One region of the Klebsiella quasivariicola genome, then DNA from elsewhere that is predicted to be linked to it. Evidence: predicted binding sites of a transcription regulator. Region 1 holds the regulator's gene; each other region holds the start of a gene.
What was found. Region 1 encodes PhoB, which activates phosphate uptake and scavenging genes when phosphate is short. Its sites were predicted from a motif close to CTGTCATAAAACTGNCNNAT; they were not measured.
Positions count from the first base shown of each region.

Region 2: uvrB (excinuclease ABC subunit UvrB) is a predicted target of PhoB. The motif match lies at 1,494-1,513, and genes of this name have one in related genera.
Region 3: kdgR (DNA-binding transcriptional regulator KdgR) is a predicted target of PhoB. The motif match lies at 2,870-2,889, and genes of this name have one in related genera.

Region 1 is NZ_CP022823.1:4,318,967-4,324,117, forward strand. Features, by position in the region: gene brnQ (branched-chain amino acid transporter carrier protein BrnQ) at 1-99, opposite strand, end outside; gene phoR (phosphate regulon sensor histidine kinase PhoR) at 514-1,809, opposite strand; gene phoB (phosphate response regulator transcription factor PhoB) at 1,831-2,520, opposite strand; gene sbcD (exonuclease subunit SbcD) at 2,703-3,908, shown strand; gene sbcC (exonuclease subunit SbcC) at 3,905-5,151, shown strand, end outside.
Region 2 is NZ_CP022823.1:3,887,704-3,892,854, forward strand. Features, by position in the region: gene uvrB (excinuclease ABC subunit UvrB) at 1-1,264, opposite strand, end outside; partial or broken gene B8P98_RS19635 (hypothetical protein) at 1,675-1,884, shown strand; gene B8P98_RS19640 (ABC transporter ATP-binding protein) at 1,974-2,696, shown strand; gene bioD (dethiobiotin synthase) at 2,638-3,360, opposite strand; gene bioC (malonyl-ACP O-methyltransferase BioC) at 3,353-4,108, opposite strand; gene bioF (8-amino-7-oxononanoate synthase) at 4,092-5,151, opposite strand, start outside.
Region 3 is NZ_CP022823.1:2,124,283-2,129,433, reverse strand. Features, by position in the region: gene cspE (transcription antiterminator/RNA stability regulator CspE) at 65-274, opposite strand; partial or broken gene B8P98_RS10660 (DUF2627 domain-containing protein) at 360-431, opposite strand; gene B8P98_RS10645 (YebO family protein) at 1,021-1,311, opposite strand; gene mgrB (PhoP/PhoQ regulator MgrB) at 1,386-1,529, opposite strand; gene B8P98_RS10635 (YobH family protein) at 1,689-1,928, shown strand; gene kdgR (DNA-binding transcriptional regulator KdgR) at 1,987-2,778, opposite strand; gene B8P98_RS10625 (MFS transporter) at 2,956-4,326, shown strand; gene htpX (protease HtpX) at 4,392-5,151, opposite strand, start outside.

The DNA of each region.
Region 1 (5,151 bases):
CACCATCGGAGGGAAAATAATGTTGCCTGCGCCAACGAACAACGCGAAGGTCATAAAGCCCAACGCTATGATGTCGCGAGATTTTAACTGATGGGTCATAAATTCATTACTGCCTGTGGATGTGGTGTTGTAAATAAATGGAAAAATACCGCGCTCCCCTCTCAGGGACGATACAGCGGCCATTGCCGGTAAACTTAGCGAGATATGCTCCCGAAGCGGCGTGGGAAAGAATTGTTTTTGGTATTACCACGCAAAAGCAGTCTGTCATCGACTGCGCTGGCGCAATTTAAACGCTTATAACGTTTTAAAGCAAGGCACGATCGCAAAAGCAGATGATTATGCTGGTTATGCCTTTCATGCCAGAATCATTTACCATATTGATGGAAAACCTGTGGCTTATCATGCGAACAAAAAAGCAGCACACGTTCATTAAATAGGCGAGCAAAAAACGACTGCCAATGAAAATGACCAGCAGAAGCTGGTCATTGGCAAGATAAGCTGACAGCGCGCCGTTCAGTCGTCGTTTCTGGCAATTAATCGTTCCGGAAGCAGGAAACTAAAACGGGTTCCCTTGCCCACCGTACTGTCGATTTCCAGCCGGCTGTCATGATGGTTAACCGCGTGTTTGACGATCGCCAGACCCAGGCCGCTGCCGCCGGTTTGTCGGGAGCGAGCCTTATCCACCCGATAAAAACGCTCGGTCAGGCGGGGAAGATGCTCCGGTGCAATGCCCGGTCCATTATCCTCAACGCTGAACAGCGCCCCCTGCGGCGTTCGCTGCCAGCTGACGCGAATTTCGGTCCCCGGCGGGGTGTGGTTCACCGCGTTATAAACCAGGTTAGAAATGGCGCTGCGCAGCTGCTCTTCATTGCCCAGCACCTTAAGGTGTTCATCGACAGTAAAAAACAACGTCTGCTTATCCTGACTGAGGGTTTGCGCCTCACGCTCCACCACCCGCAGCATCATCGGTACGTCGATGCGGTCATTCATCGCCAGCGCCGGTGCGGCTTCAATACGCGACAGCGTCAGCAGCTGCTTTACTAAACCTTCCATACGCTGGGTTTGCTCACGCATGGTGTGCAGGGCTTTTTCCCGGGTCGCCCCTTCCAGCACCTGCTCCTGCATCATCTCCAGATAGCCCTGCAGCACCGTCAGCGGGGTGCGCAGTTCATGGCTGACGTTGGCGAAAAAGTTTCGCCGCGCCCCTTCCAGCTGATGCATCTGCGTCACGTCGCGCGCCACCATCAGCCACTGCTTGTCGGTGTAAGGCATCACGCGAATTTCCAGATGGCGAGCGTTATTGAGCACCAGGTTGAGTGGCTTAGAAAAATCACGCTGTTTCAGATAGTTGGCGAACTCGGGATAGCGCAGAAGGTTGAGAATATTTTGACCACTGTCGTCCGGCCAGCGCAGGTTTAAAATCTGCTGCGCGAGGCCATTACACCAGAAAATGGCCCCCTCTTCCGTGGTCAGGACGACCGCATCCGGCAGCGATTCCGCGCCGCTGCGAAAGCGTTTAATCAGGCTTCCCAGCTCACGTCGACGCTTTTTATTACGCATCTGCATCTGATGCAGACCATACAGCAACGGTTCCCAGCTACCGCGGCCAGGCGGGGGAGTCATGCTCCGATCTACCCATAGCCACCACGATAAACGCATCAAATTCCAGAAATGCCAGATCAGCAAACCGGTCACTGCCGCCAGTAAAAACCACGGCAAATGCCCCCAAAATGCCCCCAGAATCAGGGCCGGAATACACGCTAAAAAGAGCTCCAGCGCCAGCCTTTTCCATGACAGCCGTTCCAGCACGGGTCACACTCCTGTCGAAATTCAGAAACGGGCGGAGAAACGATAGCCCGTGCCGCGAACCGTTTGCACCATGCGATCATGGCCACTGTGTTCCAGCGCTTTGCGCAGGCGGCGAATATGGACGTCCACCGTACGGTCTTCCACATAGACGTTGGTTCCCCAGACGTGGTTCAGCAGCTGCTCGCGGCTGTACACTCGCTCCGGGTGGGTCATAAAGAAGTGCAATAATTTAAATTCCGTCGGTCCCATGTCCAGCGGACTTTCGCCAGTCATCACCCGGTGCGACGAGGGATCGAGGCTCAGACCCTGCATTTCAATCACCTCTTCCACCGCCATTGGCGAAATGCGGCGCATCACCGCTTTGATCCGCGCCACCAGCTCTTTCGGAGAGAAAGGCTTGGTAATGTAGTCGTCCGCGCCGGTCTCCAGACCGCGAACGCGATCTTCTTCTTCCCCACGCGCGGTCAGCATCACCACCGGGATATCCCGCGTCATCGCCTCACGCTTGAGCAGCTTAATAAACTGCAGCCCCGAACCACCCGGCAGCATCCAGTCAAGGAGAATCAAATCAGGCCAGGGTTCATTGAGTTGATTCACCGCGCTGTCATAATCTTCCGCCTCAACGGGCTGAAAGCCATTTTGCTCCAGAACAAAGCAGACCATTTCGCGGATTGGAGCTTCATCTTCAACGACCAGAATTCTTCTCGCCATTATTTACCCTGTGTTTTTTAGCCATCAGTATAGGAGTGCGGCGTCATTATGCGTCACTTTTGTGACAGATTTATGAAAAAAATGACGATCTGATGATCGGGTATTTTGAAGCACGGCGCGGACTTACCCCCCGCCGACAAATGGTATACTGCCGCCCATGCTTTTTTCGCTAGGGAAGATTTATGCGCCTCCTTCACACCTCCGACTGGCACCTGGGCCAGAATTTTTACAGCAAAAGCCGCGCCGCCGAACATGATGCCTTCCTGACCTGGCTGCTGGCCCGCGCGCAGGAGTATGAAGTCGACGCCATTATCGTAGCCGGCGATATTTTTGATACCGGCTCACCGCCAAGCTACGCTCGCGAACTGTATAACCGTTTCGTCGTCCAGCTGCAGCAGACCGGCTGTCGCCTGGTGGTGCTGGCGGGCAATCACGATTCAGTGGCGATGCTCAATGAATCGCGCGATATCCTCGCCTTTTTACACACCACCGTGGTGGCGAACGCTGGCCATGCGCCTATTGAGCTGCCGTTGCGCGACGGCACCCCGGGCGCCATCTTCTGCCCGGTGCCGTTTTTACGCCCGCGCGAACTGGTGACCAGCCAGGCCGGCCACTCCGGCCGGGAAAAGCAGCAACAACTGCTGCACGCCATCAGCGACTATTATCAGCAGCAGTATCAGCAGGCCTGCGCGCTGCGCGGCGATCGGCCGCTGCCCATCATTGCCAGCGGCCACCTGACCACCGTCGGCGCCAGTAAAAGCGATGCCGTTCGCGACATTTATATCGGCACACTCGATGCCTTTCCGGCGCAACACTTCCCCCCTGCCGACTACATTGCGCTGGGCCATATCCACCGTGCGCAGGTGGTCGGCGGCTGCGAACACATCCGCTACAGCGGTTCGCCGCTGCCGCTGAGCTTTGATGAAACCGGCAAAGCGAAATCGGTGCACCTGGTGAGCTTTAACGACGGGCGACTCAGCGCCGTAGAGACGCTGGAAGTCCCCGTTACCCAGCCGCTGGCGGTGATCAAAGGCGATCTGGCCGCCATCACCGCCCGACTGGAGCAGTGGCGCGGCGTCGAGCAGGACCCGCCGGTGTGGCTGGATATCGAAATCACCACCGAGGACTACCTGCACGATATTCAGCGTCATATTCAGGCGCTGACGGAGGATCTGCCGGTGGAAGTGCTGCTGGTACGCCGCAGCCGCGAGCAGCGCGAGAAAATTCTGCTTGGCGCCCAGCGGGAGACCCTCAGCGAACTGAAGGTGGAGGAGGTGTTTGAGCGTCGGCTGGCGCTGACCGAGATTGACGATGACAAGCGCGCCCGGCTGCATGAGCTGTTCACCCATACGCTGCATACGCTCACCGCGGAGGACGAAAACGCATGAAAATCCTGAGCCTGCGACTGAAAAACCTCAACTCCCTGAAGGGCGAATGGAAGATAGACTTTACCGCCGAGCCGTTTGCCAGCAACGGCCTGTTTGCTATTACCGGCGCCACCGGCGCCGGCAAAACCACCCTGCTCGATGCCATTTGCCTGGCGCTTTATCACGAGACGCCGCGCCTGAATAAAGTCTCCCAGTCGCAAAACGATCTGATGACCCGCGATACCGCCGAGTGTCTGGCGGAGGTGGAATTTGAAGTCAAAGGCATCGCCTACCGCGCTTTCTGGAGCCAGAATCGGGCGCGTAACCAGCCGGATGGCAATCTGCAGGCACCCCGCGTCGAGCTGGCGCGCTGCGCCGACGGCAAAATCCTCGCCGATAAGGTTTCGGATAAGCTGGAACAAACCGCGACGCTTACCGGCCTCGACTATGGCCGCTTCACCCGCTCGATGCTGCTTTCCCAGGGGCAATTTGCCGCCTTCCTGAACGCGAAGCCGAGCGATCGCGCGGAGCTGCTGGAGGAGCTGACCGGCACGGAAATCTACGGCCAGATTTCAGCCATGGTCTACGAACAGCACAAAGCTGCTCGCCACGCGCTGGAGAAGTTCGAAGCCCAGGCGGCGGGTATCGTTCTGCTGACGGAGGCCCAGCAGCAGGCGCTGCAGGAAAGTTTGCAGGTACTTACTGACGAAGAAAAAGCTCTGCTGGTACAGCAGCAAAGCCAACAGCAGCAGCTCCAGTGGCTGACCCGCCGCGACGAACTGGCGCAACAGCAGCAGGAGGCGGTCACCCGACAGCAGCGGGCCCGCCAGGCGCTGGCCGACGCCGCCCCGACGCTGGCGAAGCTTGAGCTGGCCCAGCCCGCCGCCCAGTTACGTCCCCTGTGGGAGCGTCAGCAGGAACAGGTAGCTGGTCTGGCGAAAACCCGCCAGCGGATCAACGAAGTAAATGCTCGCTTACTTGCCAGCACCGCGCAGCGCGCGCGCATTCGTCAGGGCGCCCTGCGCACCCAGCAGCAGCGTCAGGCTGAACTGACGGAGCTGGCGCAGTGGCTGACGGCCCATGATCGATTCCGCTTATGGGGCCAGGAAATTGCCGGCTGGCGGGCGCAATTTTCGCAACTGATGCGCGATAAACAGCAGCTGGCGGCTCAGACCACCCGCCTGGCCGCGCTGCGCCAGAAGCTGGCCGCTCTGCCGGCCAGCTCCCTGTCATTGTCCGCAGAGGACGTCGCGGCGGCGATGGC
Region 2 (5,151 bases), 430 kb from region 1:
GCGGGTCAAGCAGACCGGTAGGCCGCACCACCTGATCCACCACCTCGCCGCCGGATTTATCCAGCTCGTAGGCCCCCGGGGTCGCCGAGACGTAGATGGTTTGCGGCGCCAGCGCTTCGAATTCTTCAAACTTCATCGGCCGGTTGTCCAGCGCCGACGGCAGGCGGAAGCCGTACTCCACCAGCGTCTCTTTACGCGCGCGGTCGCCGCGGTACATGCCGCCAATTTGCGGCACCGTGACGTGGGATTCGTCAATCACCAGCAGGCCGTCTGCCGGCAGATAGTCAAACAGGGTGGGCGGCGGCTCGCCGGGCCCGCGACCGGAGAGGTAGCGCGAGTAGTTTTCAATGCCCGAGCAGTAGCCCAGCTCGTTCATCATTTCGAGGTCAAACTGGGTACGCTGGGTTAAGCGCTGCTCTTCCAGCAGCTTGTTATTTGCCAGCAGCACCTTGCGGCGATCCGCCAGTTCCAGCTTGATCTCTTCCATCGCCTGGACGATGCGTTCCCGCGGCGTCACATAGTGCGTCTTGGGGTAAATGGTATAGCGCGGTACCGTCGACTCCACGTGTCCCGTGAGCGGATCGAACAGCGACAGGCGCTCGACCTCTTCGTCAAACAGCTCAATACGCAGCGCGATATCGTCGGATTCCGCCGGGAAGACGTCGATCACCTCGCCGCGCACGCGAAAGGTGCCGCGCTGGAAGGCCTGATCGTTACGGGTATATTGCAGCTCGGCCAGACGGCGCAGGATCGCGCGCTGATCGATTAGCATCCCCACCGTCAGGTGCAGCATCATCTTCAGGTACAGGTCCGGATCGCCGAGGCCGTAGATAGCCGAGACCGATGCCACCACTACCACGTCGCGCCGCTCAAGCAGCGCTTTGGTGGCCGACAGGCGCATCTGCTCAATATGTTCGTTCACCGAGGCGTCCTTCTCAATGAAGGTATCGGAGCTAGGGACGTAGGCTTCCGGCTGGTAGTAATCGTAGTAGGAGACGAAATACTCGACGGCATTCTCGGGGAAAAACTCTTTCATCTCGCCGTAGAGCTGGGCCGCCAGGGTTTTGTTTGGCGCCAGCACCATCGTCGGCCGCTGCAGGTCGGCAATCACGTTGGCAATGGTAAAGGTTTTACCTGAACCGGTGACCCCCAGCAGCGTTTGATGCGCAAGCCCATCCTCCAGCCCCTCTTCCAGGCGACGGATGGCTTCCGGTTGGTCTCCGGAGGGACGAAAGGCAGAATGCAGTACAAACGATTTACTCATCGATCAGAACCTGAAGAAAGATTTAGCGGCCGGTGTTTAATTCTACCCCCCGGGCCGTTTTTTGCCAACAAATTATACTGGATATTTAACCAGTATCTACTTATGATAGCGCCAGAAGCCGGCTTTTTAGCCGGCAAGTTGGGTACAAAACGCCCGCCGGGCGGAATAATCGTCCGACTGTCAGGGTTATCCCCAGAAATTTTGACCTTTTAACATTTGTCAAGCGAACGGGTGAAAGTTTTATGGCAGCAGATGACGCTTTTCTTACACCCATTGATTTTATCTAACAAGCTGATATTTAATGAGTTTAAAGAAAAGACGCCTTTCGCGTCAATTCAGCCGCAAGCCGCGCACGCTCTAGCTTACCGCAGGTTTTCTAACTCTAATACACAAGGTTATCCACAGGAATAGTGGATAACTGTCTGCAGCCCAAGACCGCCGCCGCCCGGCGCTTATCGACTTTCGCCGTAAACTGCGTGGCGAAAAATTTTTATCGAACTATTTTTGATAACTATCCGCCTAAAGCCGCTCGATTTTTGCTGCTTTTTGCACCACCCTTTAGCGTCGGGCACCGGAAAAGTGCAGCTGCGGCGCTGACGGTGCCCGATGGTATCGGCGTTTCGCGCTTTTTTCCGAGCGTTCTTTTTCCTGGCAAGAGTTTTGCAGCATCTTTCTGTCGCCCTGACGCCAGGATAAGGAGAAAACGTCCATGTTGAATTTACAGGCAGTAAATCATTTTTATGGCAACCAGCACTCGTTGTGGAATGTCGATCTTGAACTACGCCCGGGAGAGTGCATTGGCGTACTGGGACGCGAGGGCATGGGGAAGACCACCCTGGTTAACTGTATTGTCGGACACCTGCCGGTGACCAGCGGCCGCATGACCTGGCATGACATTGGCGCCCCGCCGCGGGATCTCACTCCCCTCTCCGCCCAGTCGCGCAGCGCCATCGGTATCGGCTACGTTCCCCAGGATCAACGTATCTTTTCGCAGCTCAGTGTGGAAGAGAATCTACATATCGCCCTCGCGGCCGGGAAACCGGGGGTAAACGCCAGCGGCGGCGAAATCTATGAGCACTTTCCCGAACTTTATGCCCTGCGACAGCGCAAAGGCGCCTCGCTGAGCGCCGACGATCAGTTCCAGCTGGCGCTGGCCAGGGCGCTTATCGTCCAGCCACGGCTGCTGATTCTCGATGAACCTTCGCGTGGCAGAGGGCCGCGCTGTCTGCAAAAGCTGGCCGATCTACTGCTGCGGTTGAATCGCGATATCGGCCTGACGGTGCTGCTCGCCGAGCAGCACCTGCCCTTTATCCGCCGGGTAGCGGATCGCTTTTGTCTCTTGCACCGGGGGCGTAACGTCGCCGAGGGCGATATTATGGCGCTTGATGAGCCGCTGCTGGCGCAGTGGATGACGCCGGATCCAGCGCCCTGAGGTCCAGATACTGGCCGAGATCGCCACGCTGCGCGATGTCCGCAAGCCACGGTATTTCACCGAGGAACGGCGCGGCCAGCCGCTGTTTCAGCGTCGCCAGATACTCGGCGTGACGCTTGCCCGGCGGCTGCACGTCATTGGCGATCCAGCCCGCTAAAGGCAGCCCCGCCTGGCGTACCGCCTGGGCGGTAAGCATCGCATGGTTGATACAGCCGAGCTTAACCCCCACCACCAGAATGACCGGCAGCTGCTCGCTCTGCACCCAGTCGGCAAAGGTCAGGGTGTCCGAGAGCGGCGTGAACCAGCCACCGGCCCCTTCCACCAGCACCCAGTCGGCGAGATTTTCTAACTCGCGCAGCCCACCGGAAAGCGCCGCCGCGGCGATTGGCCGACCTTCATCGGCGCTGATGATGTGCGGTGAGGTCGGCTCGGCGAAGGTGTAGGGGTTTACCTGGTCGTAGCGCAGCGCGACCCGGCTATGGCGCTGCAGGGCCAGCGCATCTTCATTGCGTAACCCGTGTGCGGTCAGGTCGCTACCGGAAGCCACCGGCTTATAGCCCGCGGTGTTAAATCCCAGCTGATTCGCCGCCTGCAGCAGCGCGCTGCTGGCGACCGTTTTACCGACTTCAGTATCGGTTCCGGTAACGAAGAAACGTTTAGTCACGTTCAATGACTCCTGTAAAAAGAGAATACGTCAGCGGGCAGTGGCCCTGCTGTTGCGGCCAGGCCAGCTGCAGTTCGCGCAGTTTGCCGCGGCCAAGCGGGGCGGATGCCCGCCCCTGGTGCAAATGGGTGGCGCCGATGCCCTTCAGCGAGCGCATAGCGCTCAGCGCATCGGTGAACGGCAGGCTAATCTGATGCACCTCGCCGGTCGCGCGCAGGCCGCTCAGCGCCGCGCGCACCGCCCTTTCGCTGAGAAAACGGTTGGCATGCGGCCGGTCGTCAACTGCCCGCCACGCCTGATTCAGTTCCGGCAGCGAGTCGGCCAGCAGCGTGGTAAACGCCACCCTACCGCCGGGGCGCACCACCCGATACAGCTCGCCGAGGGCTGTGCGTAGATCGTCGCACCACTGCACCGCCAGGTTGCTCCATGCCAGATCGACGCAGGCATCCGGCAACGGTAGCGCTTCGATATCGCCCTGCAGATAATGCTGTGCAGCATCTTGGCGTTGCGCCTGCGCCAGCATCCCGGAGGAGAGATCCAGTGCGGTAACTTCGCTTCCCGCTTCGCGCCAGTAGCGACTCATGCTGCCGGGGCCGCAGCCAGCATCCAGCACCTGAGCAAAATTGCGGCGCGCTAGCTGGCGCAGCAGCAGATCGGCGCTGCGCCGCTGCAGTTCATCATGTTGCGTATAGCCGCTGGCCGCCCGGCCAAACGCCGCGGCCACCGCCTGCTTATTCACCGTGGCCATGCAGCGCCTCCAGTAAACGGTTAATGTCCTCAGCCTGATGGGCGGCGGTCAGGGTCAGACGCAGGCGAGCGCTGCCGACCGGCACCGTCGGCGGACGGATCGCCGTTGCCCAGCAGCCGGCCTCGCGCAGACGGCAGGCCAGGCTCAGCGCCCGGGCGTTATCCCCGACGATCAGCGGCTGGATCGCGCTGACGGAATCGGTCAGCCCCAGCGATACCTCGCTCATTCCCTCGCGGAACTGACGGATGCGGGTGGTCAGGGTTTCCCGCCGCTGCTGCCCCTCATCGCTGCGAATGATTCGCAGGGCCGCGCTCAGCGCCACCGCCTGCGCGGGCGGCATCGCAGTGCTGTAGATCAGATGACGGGCAAACTGCAGCAGATAGTCGGCCATCGACTCACTGCACAGTACCGCCGCGCCGCTCACCCCAAACGCCTTGCCGAAGGTGACTACCAGCAGCTCCGGGCGAACCGCCTGCGTATGACAGCTTCCGCGCCCTTCATCGCCAATCGCCCCGATTCCGTGAGCATCATCAACCAGTAATAATGCTCCGGCGCTGCGGGCTGCCGCCTGAATGTCAGCCAGCGGCGCGCTGTCGCCGTCCATACTGAAAATCCCTTCGGTAACGACTAACTGCTGGCCGTCCAGCGGTTTCGCCAGCCGTTGCGCGAGCTGCTGCGGGTCATTGTGGGCAAAACGGCGCAGCTGGGCCGGGCTGAGGCTGGCCGCCTCCAGCAGGGAAGCGTGGCTCAGGCGATCGGCGACAATCCGATCGTCTTTTTCCGCCAGCGCGGCAACCAGCGCCTGATTCGCGGCAAAGCCGGAGATAAACAGCAGGGCCCGCGGATAGCCCAGCCAGTCGGCAAGTTCCTCTTCCAGCGCGCGATGCGCCTCGCTGTAGCCGCTTACGTGGCCCGACCCGCCGGAACCGACGCCATACCGTTCCGCCCCCTGCTGCCAGGCGGCGATAATCGCGCCATGCTGGCTCAGGCCCAGGTAGTCATTGCTGGAGAAGTTGAGCCAGCGCTCCCCTTCCCGTTCCAGC
Region 3 (5,151 bases), 2.2 Mb from region 1:
TTTGCAATAAAAACGCAAAAGCCCCGCACAAGCGAGGCTTTTATACAAGAAGAGTGGTCTTGTATCAGATAGCAGTTACGTTAACTGCAGCCGGACCTTTCTGGCCGTCCTGAATTTCGAACTCAACGTTCTGGCCTTCAGCCAGAGTTTTGAAGCCGTTACCCTGGATAGCGGAGAAGTGTACGAACACATCTTTGCTGCCATCAGCCGGAGTAATGAAACCAAAACCTTTAGACTCGTTGAACCACTTAACTTGACCTTTAATCTTTGCCATTTGCAAAATTCCTTAGACTGTTTTCTTCGCCTGCTGGCGTTTACATAGATAAAACTGACACATAACTGCATGAGGCACTAATTTAAGGTTCGGCAGAGAAGCGGTATTCAACGACAACGTGTTTACTCAGGACTTCTTTACTGAAAATGCCACACATAAACAGAACTGTACCTCGTTTAACCCGAAACGTGTTATCACACACTACGTAAATAATGGCAAGCCATTTTTAAACGTGTCTCGATCGTTCGCACAAATTATAAGGTAATCATTTGATCGCCTGCACATTTATGCGTCTTTGCCGCCCCTGGCAAGGCGCTACAGCCTTCGCTAATATCGCCTGGACACTGCCTCATTACTGCAACTTTTTTACCATAGCTCAACAACTTCGCTTCGTCCAGGTATGTCCGTATACGAACTGCCATACTGCCACCATCGCAAGCGCAATGGTGAATATCGATGCGCATAATTCGTTATAACCGCAGACGAAAAATCGCTAAAGCCGCGTTAGTGTAGTGATAATAAAATCTGTTAGTTGCTGTACTAAAAATAGTGCTAATTCTGCACCTTAATAATGAAAAAATGATGACAGTGTCACGAACCCGACAATAAACGTGACGGAGTTGACTTTATTTACAGCATGTAAAAAGGAAATAATGCGCGGGGAAAGGAATAATGGAATAAGAATAAGATATTACTGCCAGCTATCATGCAGGTGCGCATCTTATGATGCACACCTGTCGAGCCTCTTAGCGCTCTGCGACCAGGCGGATAAAGTCATCGTCCGCTTTTGCCTTACCGGCGACGGTCGGCTCAGCCACGTCCTCTTTTTCCGGCGCATTAGCTTCGCAAAGGCGACGCAACAGCGCATTCTGCCGCTTTTGCTGATCCAGCAGCGCCTGCAGCAGCTCTATCTGCTCATTCGCCCGCGAACTGGCGCGGTTGACGAAGAACCATAACAACAGACCGACAAGGAGCAGCGCTACGGATACGGCCAGCGATGCCAGATTTAAAATTCCAGGATTTAGTAACTCACTCATTTCACCACCTCAAAGAGAAGGCGTTCATTCTACCACCCACGCCGCAGAAGGAAATCAGTCGTCAGAAAAATGTCTTACCACGGGATAAATTTATTGATAGTGCAAATACCGCTGAAAAACTGTACATCCTGGTCGCACATTACGTTAAGCATCTGAGTCCACAGCAACAGGCAGCCTGCTATGATGACTATCAGTAAAACCCACCGTAATTTTTTCACTCCACTCTCCGCATCAGTACTTTATGTCGCCAGGATAACACGGCCTTCTTAAACCGCGGCTAACTGTATTACGAAAGGCAAGTTTAGGAATCATCGACTTGTTTCAAAACGTGTTCATGTCACAATCACGGCAAGGATCATACAAATAACGAGGCATCAATGCGATTAATCATTCGTACTATTGTCGTGGTGGCTATCTTATGGATTGGCGTATTATTAAGCGGCTATGGCGTATTATTCCACAGTGAAGAAAACGTGGGTGGGTTGGGACTGAAGTGCCAATATCTCACCGCGCGCGGTGTGAGCACCGCACTTTATGTTCATTCCAATAGCGGCGTAATTGGTGTCAGCAGCTGTCCTCTGCTGCGTAAAAGCGCAACCGTGGTTGATAACGGCTAAGACGGCGCCCGGCGACCACGATGTAGCATCGCGGTCGCCACAGGCTTAAGCTATCGCGTCAGAACGGGTAGTCGTTATATCCCATTTGTTCAGAAATCTTGCGCGCCGCCTGGTGCAACATCGCCACATATTCATGCAGACGTTCTTCTGAAAAACGTAGCGTCGGGAAAGAGATACTCAGCCCCGCGATGACCACGCCGAAACGGTCGAATACCGGCACACCAATGCAGCGCAACCCCTCTTCCTGCTCTTCGTTATCTTCGCCGTACCCCTGCTCCCGAACGCCATCCAGTACCTTCAGCAGCTCCTGCGTGCTGGTGATCGTCCGCTCGGTGCTGCGCTTATACTCCACGCCCTCGAGGATCTGCTCCACTTCGCTGCGATCGCGCCAGGCCAGCAGCACTTTGCCGATCGCGGTGCTGTACAGCGGGTTACGGCGGCCAATACGCGAATACATCCGCAGGTTGTACATCGAGTCAATCTTGTGAATGTAGACGATACTGTCTTCATCCAGCGCGCCGAGGTGGATAGTCTCTTTCGTCAGTCGCGAGAGTTCGCGCATCTGAATATCCGCGCTGCGCACCAGGTCGACGTTCTGCAGCGCGCGTGCGCCAAGCTCGAACAGCTTGAGGGTGAGGGAGTATTTCTCAGACTCCCCTTCCTGTGCTACATAGCCCAGTGATTTCATGGTCTGTAAAAAGCGATAAACGGTGCTTTTTGACATCATGACGCGCTGGGACAGTTCGGTAATGCCAATTTCACGCTCTTCACCCAGCGCCTGCAGGATACCAAAAACCTTCAATACTGAAGAGACAGAATCTGGCTGTTTATCCAAATCTGCACCTGCCATTTATCACCTCGTCGTAACTGTTTTATAAAATTTAGAACCGGTTTTTATTATAAATTCGCCGCCCCTGGGCCGCAATCATTCTTCTGCCACTTCGTTACAAATCTGCGACATGCTGCGGATTAATCAATGCTAAACTCATCATTCAAAAAACCGTTTCATTTAAGACTCATATTCACCATGGATAAAAACTCTTCCGATGGCGTGCCGCTGCCGCAACGCTATGGCGCCATTCTGACCATCGTGCTTGGGCTGACCATGGCCGTGCTCGACGGCGCAATCGCCAACGTCGCGCTCCCGACCATCGCCAGCGATCTCAACGCCTCACCGGCGGCGTCAATCTGGATCGTCAACGCCTACCAAATCGCCATTGTCATCGCCCTGCTGCCGCTCTCCTTTCTCGGCGACATGGTCGGCTATCGTCGCATCTATAAGATAGGCCTGGTGGTGTTTATCTTTACCTCGCTGGCCTGCGCCCTGTCGCGCAGCCTCGAAATGCTGACCTTCGCCCGCGTCGCTCAGGGGCTGGGCGGCGCCGCGCTGATGAGCGTGAACACCGCGCTGATCCGCCTGATCTATCCGCAGCGCTTTCTTGGTCGCGGCATGGGCATTAACTCCTTTGTGGTCGCTGTTTCTTCGGCGGCTGGCCCGACTATCGCCGCGGCGATCCTCTCCCTTGCCTCATGGCAATGGCTGTTTTTAATTAACGTCCCGCTCGGGATCGTCGCTTTTGTCCTGGCGATGCGCTTTCTGCCGCCCAACAGCGCCCGCAGCAAAATCATCCGCTTCGATCTGCCGAGCGCCATCATGAACGCCCTCACCTTCGGGCTGCTGATCACCGCCCTGAGCGGTTTCGCCCAGGGGCAGTCCACGCAGCTGGTGCTGGCGGAGGTGGCGGCCATGCTGGTGGTGGGCTTTTTCTTCGTTCGCCGCCAGCTCAAAATGCCCGTCCCGCTGCTGCCGGTCGACCTGCTGCGCATCCCGCTGTTCTCCCTTTCTATCTGTACCTCCATCTGCTCCTTCTGCGCGCAGATGCTGGCGATGGTCTCCTTGCCCTTTTTCCTGCAGTCGATGATGGGACGCAGCGAAGTGGAGACCGGTCTGCTGCTGACGCCGTGGCCGCTGGCGACCATGGTAATGGCGCCGCTGGCTGGCTATTTGATTGAGAAGTGCCACGCGGGGCTGCTGGGGGCCATCGGTCTATTGATTATGGCCTGCGGTCTGTTCGGCCTGGCGCTGCTGCCGTCGGCGCCTTCCGATCTGGATATCATCTGGCGCATGGCACTGTGCGGCGCCGGCTTCGGGCTGTTTCAGTCGCCAAACAACCATACCATCGTTGCCTCGGCTCCGAGCCATCGTAGCGGCGGCGCCAGCGGTATGCTGGGCACCGCTCGCCTGCTCGGCCAGAGCACCGGCGCGGCGCTGGTCGCGCTGCTGTTCAACCTGCTCGGCAACAGCGGTACCCACACCGCCCTGCTGCTGGCCGGTATCCTGGCTACCGTTGCCGCACTGATTAGCGGTCTGCGCGTGACCCAGCCGCGCGCCGCCTGACGGGCAGCAAAAAAAATCCGCAGCGTGCGGGCTGCGGATTTTTGTTTTCAGCGTCAGATGACGAATTACTTCAGATATTCACCGCTACGCAGGGCTTCAATACGCTTATCCAGCGGCGGGTGAGTCATAAACAGCTCGCTCATGGATTTCGCTTTACCGTTGATGCAGAACGCCATCATGCTGCTGGCTTCCTGCGGCTCATAGCTGGTTTTCAGACGCTGCAGGGCAGCAATCATCTTTTCGCGGCCCACCAGACGCGCCGAGCCGGCATCGGCATGGAACTCACGGTAACGCGAGAACCACATGGTGATAATGCTCGCCAGAATACCGAACACCAGCTCCAGCACCGTGGCAACGGCGAAGTAGATCAGCGGGTTACCATTGCTGCTCTCCCCTTCATCTTCCCGGTTGCCGCCGAGGAAACCGGCCGCAATCTGCGCGATTACCCGCGAAATAAAGATAACGAAGGTGTTCACTACCCCCTGAATCAGCGTCATGGTCACCATGTCGCCATTGGCAATATGGCTGATCTCATGGGCAATTACCGCTTCCGCTTCATCACGGCTCATGTTTTGTAACAGCCCGGTGCTGACGGCGACCAGCGAGGCGTCGCGACGCGCGCCGGTGGCGAAGGCATTGATATCCGGCGCGTGATAAATAGCCACCTGCGGCATGGCAATACCCGCCTGCTGCGCCTGTTGTGCAACGGTGTTCATCAGCCAGCGTTCCGTTTCGTTGCGCGGCTGCTCGATCACTTCCCCACCCACAGACTTCAGCGCCATCCACTTCGACATCATCAGCGAAACGATAGAACCACCGAAGCCG